DNA from 2 places in the Terribacillus saccharophilus genome. Region 2 is predicted to be linked to the other one. Evidence: a T-box and tRNA genes for the amino acid it is inferred to sense, from the RefSeq annotation. Region 2 holds a T-box; the other holds one or more tRNA genes.
The links. A T-box is a leader RNA that pairs with one kind of tRNA and senses whether it is charged. The one in region 2 lies ahead of GZ22_RS09820 (valine--tRNA ligase), so its partner is inferred to be a tRNA-Val.

Region 1 (3,186 bases), 930 kb from region 2:
TTTCGATTAATCTGAGCGGTCTGATTCGCCATTTGTATTCCTCCTCATAACAGTAGCCGAATTGCTCGGATACTTTCTTTCAAAGTATTGTGTTGATCTAAGTAAGTTAGCAGCGCTTCAATCAAATAGGAAGCGGGCTCAGTTTTAAGTAATTCTTTCTCCAAATGATCAACAGCTTCTGTCAACGAACTGTCCTGTAAGTCGGTTACAGTTATTCCGCGTATTTGCTGTAAAATTGTATGCAGTAATTCTTCTTTACCAGGAGCATCTGGCAAATCAGCATGAAAATGCAACTGGATATGCTGCTCATTAAGAAGTGGAGGACGTGTCAACTTGTCTTTAACTATTGCATCCATTACTAGCTTCAATTCATGTGCAACATCTGCAGGATCTCGTAGAATTGCACCATCTGCCATCATTTTTAAATAAGGGTTTAGCAACCCTAACAGATTGAGCGTCATATCCCATTTGAATGGCTCCACTTTTTCTCCATAAAGATTCAGCAGCATATCCTGATGCCACTTGATTAGAATAGCGCGAACATTGTTCATATGCCGCTGCAGCTCAGACGATTCCTTAAAAGGAGGGGAAAACATCAGCATTTGAATGAGATGTTTGTTTTCTTTAAAAGAATCAATCTCCATCACAATCTTCCGCTCAAATCGTGCCGCAGGGGATAAGCTCTTGTCAGCCTCTATCAAAGCGGCCTTATTTGTCAGCTGCTGATGATTGTATTGAATAAGCTCATTCAGCAAAGCTTCCTTAGAATCGAACAACTTATATATAGAAGCCTTCGATATTTTACAAGCCTCCGCAATCGACTGCATAGATACTTGCTGGAAGCCGAACTCTGCAAACTTATGCTTTGCAGCAAGTATAATTTCTGTTTTACGATCCATCACATCACCTCACTTAAAACTCATGGGTTTTATAAAAACCAACAGGTTATCTTTGGTACTATACGCTCCTTATAATAGGAAGTCAATTTATGTGTTTTAGATTACCCGAATTAACATTTCCTAAAAGCGTTGACAAGCCTATATATCTTTTATAAAATAATACAAGACGTTACATTACATATCGATTCCGTAGCTCAGTTGGGAGAGCATTACCTTGACAGGGTAGGGGTCGCTGGTTCGAGTCCAGTCGGAATCACTAACTTAAAAAGGCTTGAAACCCTTGGTACATAAGGGTTCAAGCCTTTTTTTATGCTTGTTAGCTGAAATTAACTGGCATAGATTGAAATGCTAACATTTTGCTAACGAAAAATTCGTACAATGTACGAAGACCAGTTGGGAATGAGGTAGTTACTGCGCGTAATTGGGTTAGAGAAGATGTCTATCAAATAATAAGTGTAGGTAGCAGTATATTAAATATCAATTAGAAGTACTAATCACTAATATTAGGTCAGGAACTCTATGAATCCCCTAGGGAAAATTTTATATAGATATATTAACTTATCCGTCTTGGAATTTAGAATATCAATATATAATTAGACTTTTAGAGTGTTAGAGTGATTGGTATGAAACTTATGGGAGAGTTCTAAAATGAAGAAGAAAATAAACTATTTAGTCTTACTTTTAACAATTATCTTTATGGTTGGTTGTACCAATGTAGAAGATGCAGCCACTACCGATAAAGAAACAGTTTCTAAAGTAGTAGCAGCAGAGAATCCAGATACAAAAAGTGAAAAGGAGGAAGCTGTTGCGGAGGTTGGGGAGGAACCAGAAGGAGAGGAGTCTGATGTAGAGGAAACCGCAACCGGAGCAAATAAAGAAGAGTTTCCGGGATACGATATTCTTGAAGTCGATGGTGGTAATTTGTCTGGCTATCGTCAACCGAACGTGGTCGTTGATATTGGTTTTGGGGAACGTGAATATTGGGCGTTTACTAACGAGCACGGGCAATTGGTACGTGTAATTGCTGAGGAAATTATTTTACAAGATGACAGTACCGAACCTGTAACATCGTCTGGTAGATACTATTCTGATGAGGCAAAGGTTCCTGGTGTCGAAAGTGATATTTTAGATGAAGGACATGTCATTGCTGATTCTCTCGGAGGGGTCTCGAATGCTTATAATATCACTCCTCAAGAAAGTACGCTCAATCGACATGGTGATCAAGCGTATATGGAAAAAAGTATTCGTGATGCAGGTGGAGCCACTAATTTTGAAGCCATTATCACCTATCCGGATACGGAAACGCAGATTCCTTCAAGTTATAAGTATACATATACTTTAATGGGTAACGAGATCGTTGATACATTTGACAATGTGAACCCTGATGAAGTAAACGAATCACTGGGACTAACCGGAAATAAGGACTCCGATTCCGAATCAGCAAGTTCCTCCACAAATGAAGGGGATCTTTCTAGTGTTGATACAAACGGTAATGGACAGGTTACAATCGCAGAAGCAAAAGCAGCAGGGTTCAGTATGCCAATAACGAGTGATCATTGGTTGTACAAGTGTATGAAAGATAATGATAACGACGGTATGGTTGGCGAGTAAGCAGCTAGATTTAATAGAGAGATAACAAAAAGGACTAATCACTGCTTTAGCGATTAGTCCTTTTCTTTCTTTCCTGCCCACTTTTTAATGAGTCGCTTAATGGGTTTGCGACCCATCCTTATAATCTGTCATTAGGGGTGACGGCTCCTGTCTTATAGGCCGCTTCAGGAAATAGCGGCGAATCTTTCGGTTGGCATACACTTAGAAACAAGCTAACACTAGGATTTTCAAGGAACTCAAACTTACGCAGGAAGTTTCTATAAAGTAGTATAATGTAGTTTTTTTGCCTCTTAAGTAAGTACGGTGAACTGTACCATAAGTAAATGAGGTTTCTGTCGGTGCTAAATGAGACTGCTAAGAGCTGGGTGGACGTGTATAAAGAAGAATCTCTGGAGAGTTTTACAAAAGGATCTTCTTAAAGAGGTAGTGAATAAAATCTAATCTCAGGTTGGAGATTCTGTTAAATAAATTTATGGAAGAACCCGATATTATAAGTAACATATTAATTTAAATGAGGGATGAATTTTGAACGAGAAATCGAAAAATAATATTAAATACGTACTTAAGAATCATTTATTTGAAAGCACATCATTAATAGCAATTATAACATTGCTTTTATATATGTTCTCCTTTGTGCTAAAACTTGGTTATTATTCAGCTTTTCGAATACCAAGCC
Region 2 (3,186 bases):
ATCACGAATGTTTTCCATCCAGTAGGAATATGTTCTTTCGAATCGTTCTGGAACAAAGTTGATTTTGTCTTCGCCAGCTTGTAATTCCAAAGCTTGTTTCGCTAATGGCTCCATGTTAACGAACCATTGCGTGGATAGATACGGCTCTACTACTGCGCCGCTGCGCTCAGAATGTCCAACGCTGTGCATATGGTCTTCAATTTTGAATAGGATGCCTTGCTCCTGCAAATCTTTAACGATTTGCTTACGAGCTTCAAAACGATCTAAGCTGTTATATTTACCGGCATTTTCATTCATTGAGCCGTCTTCATGCATTACAAGGATGCGTTCAAGATTATGACGGTTACCTACTTCAAAGTCATTCGGGTCATGTGCAGGAGTGATTTTCACCGCTCCAGAACCGAATTCCATGTCTACATAATCATCTGCTACGATCGGAATTTCGCGGTTTACTTCCGGTAGGATGACCGTTTTGCCGATCAAGTGCTGGTAGCGCTCATCATCCGGGTGTACAGCTACTGCCGTGTCCCCTAGGAATGTTTCCGGACGAGTTGTCGCAATTTCGATATGTCCTGTTCCGTCAGCAAGTGGATAACGCATATGATAGAAGTGACCTTGTACATCCTTGTGAATTACTTCAATATCAGAAAGAGCCGTTTTGGCTGCCGGATCCCAGTTGATGATATATTCGCCACGATACAGCAAACCTTTTTCATACAATGTAACGAATACTTCTTTAACTGCTTCAGATAGTCCTTCATCCAATGTGAAACGCTCTCGGGAGTAGTCAAGACCAAGACCCATCTTCGACCATTGCTTGCGGATGAAGCTTGCATATTCTTCTTTCCATTCCCAGCTCTTCTCTAAAAAGCCTTCGCGGCCAAGATCATAGCGGCTGATACCCTGCTCGCGCAGTTTTGCATCTACTTTTGCTTGTGTCGCTATACCTGCATGGTCCATTCCTGGAAGCCAAAGCACATCATAGCCTTGCATACGTTTCATACGTGTAAGAATATCTTGTAATGTTGTATCCCAAGCGTGCCCTAGGTGCAGCTTTCCTGTTACGTTTGGCGGCGGGATAACGATGGAATATGGCTGCTTGCTTTCATCCCCAGTTGCTTCAAAATATTTGCCATCAAGCCAGAATTGGTAGCGGCCTGCTTCGATGCTTGCGGGATCATATTTGGATGGCAGTGAGTTGTTTTCTTGTGATTTGTCTGTTGTCATGCCTGGTTCCTCCTTTAATGCTTTTGGTGACATATAAAAACCCTTCTCATCCAAAAGGACGAAAAGGGTTAGTTTCCGTGGTACCACCTTCATTTACGACACTAAATTATAGGTGTCGTACACTCGAGGGAGATAACGGCTCTTCACCGGCTTCCCCTACTGACTAAAAGTCATGTTCAGGGTCGCTGCATACAGGGCGACCTTCTACTGCAGGTATCCGGGAAACTTCCACCAATTTGCTTCCCTCTCTAGTATGGACCCTTACACTATACTCTTCCCTGTCAAAGCATTTGTATCATGTATAGCTTATTGTATCCACTTGACAGTAAAAAAGTCAATGAAGAGGCATATTTTTTTCAAAAAAGGGTAAACGCCTAGCTTTTCCCGTTCATATACTACCTATAGGAGGGATAACAATGAGTAAATTCAACCGCAACAACATGCCGGGGTTCCTCAAGTATTGGATCAATGTCACCGAGAAGGCGGTAATTCCGCTGATCATCTTCCAGTTCATCCGGACAATATTGTTTCCGTCGATTTTGGATATTTTGTTACTTGGCGGCTTGATTGCTCTTTACTTCAGCTTTCAGTCGAAATCTATCTGATCAAGATTCCCCGCCATCCTGTTCTTCCTGATCTCTAAGATCCTGGAAATAGGATTGGGCCTGGAGAGCCTGCATCAGCTGCCTATGTGTTTGGGTCAATTCCAAAACGACAGCAGGGGTATCCGCCTTTTGCGGAGCATTTACATACTCTCTGACCTGCTTCAAATATCGGCCCGGATGCAGCAGATGCAGCATGAACAGGCTCTCTTCATTTTTCTTCATTTGTCGGTGTTCTTCATACGTATGCAAATAATATGGGGGGTTAATCATATTACTGTCGATAAACCGCCATTCCTCTTTATAGTAGGCAGCAAGATCCAAGCTAGGATTACCGAGCTTGGTCTTTTCCCAATTAAGCAGGTGCAGCGGACTGCCTTCCTGGACATGAGAAGGACGTAGGCTTCCATGCAGAACGCTATGCTCCATCTCTGGATCTGCCTTAAGATCTGCATCATAATGGTCATACCACTTATCAAGCATTGCGGACACATGCTCTAAATCCTTGTAATGCGTGCAAACTAACAATGGGATAACACCCATATAAGTCTGAGATTCGAATCGCTCCACCAAAGCAAGCAGTTCCTCCCTGTCCTGCTGGAGCTTTTCTTTCTGCTTTCGTATAGCCAATGCGTACGCTTCATAATCGATTGGATAACGTTTGCTGGAGGAGGCATGGATTTTTCCAAGTGAGGTAAACAGCATCTCATAAGGGTGATCTGGTTCATCTGTTCGATGCCGCTCCAGCCATGGCATCAGATAATAAACTTCTCCTTCATCCACCACATAGAAATTCTCCTGCAATGTTTGATAGACAGGAGGAACACCTTCCCGGTAAAAATTATGCTTGCCTTGGACGACCATCAGCCAGCGATCGAGCCGCTCCGGATGGAGGGATGACCTTTTTAAAGCAAAAGCCGCCTGGTGCGTTTGCACTTTAGACAGGCGGCTGGTTATGGTTTGAACCGAGGCTGGCGTGATACCATAGGCAGCTAGTATTCGATCGATATTTTCCATCTAGCACACCCCGTTCATTCTTATTGATTAATTCTTTTTTGAACGCCGCTGCGGTATGAGAAGCAGCTGTCCCTCAGATACTGTTTCTTCTTCTAAATTGTTGGAGCTGGCAATTGAGCTGATCGGCACGTCATATCGAGTCGCAATCTTCTCTAATGTATCTCGTTCCTGGACGATGCAAACACGAAGCTTTGTGTAAGTTTCTTCCCGTGCACCGAACATACTGACAAGGAAATTGCTGCTGCTGTCTTTTCTTTCTGCTTCTTCCTCTATTTCTTCCTCGATCACTTCCGGCAAATCCTCTGGCTGCAGCTCTTGATTTATTGGAACAGCCTGCAGC

Region 1: it encodes a tRNA-Val, which carries the amino acid that the T-box ahead of GZ22_RS09820 (valine--tRNA ligase) is inferred to sense. The anticodon was not compared.

What each region holds. Positions count from the first base shown of each region.
Region 1 covers NZ_CP008876.1:995,415-998,600, forward strand. Annotated here, with positions in the region: gene GZ22_RS05130 (MDR family MFS transporter) at 1-32, opposite strand, end outside; gene GZ22_RS05135 (TetR/AcrR family transcriptional regulator) at 45-899, opposite strand; tRNA gene GZ22_RS05140 (tRNA-Val) at 1,083-1,155, shown strand; gene GZ22_RS05145 (DNA/RNA non-specific endonuclease) at 1,548-2,510, shown strand.
Region 2 covers NZ_CP008876.1:1,930,082-1,933,267, forward strand. Annotated here, with positions in the region: gene GZ22_RS09820 (valine--tRNA ligase) at 1-1,227, opposite strand, end outside; T-box leader at 1,279-1,521, opposite strand; gene GZ22_RS09825 (hypothetical protein) at 1,644-1,832, shown strand; gene GZ22_RS09830 (protein kinase family protein) at 1,833-2,846, opposite strand; gene GZ22_RS09835 (LysM peptidoglycan-binding domain-containing protein) at 2,874-3,186, opposite strand, start outside.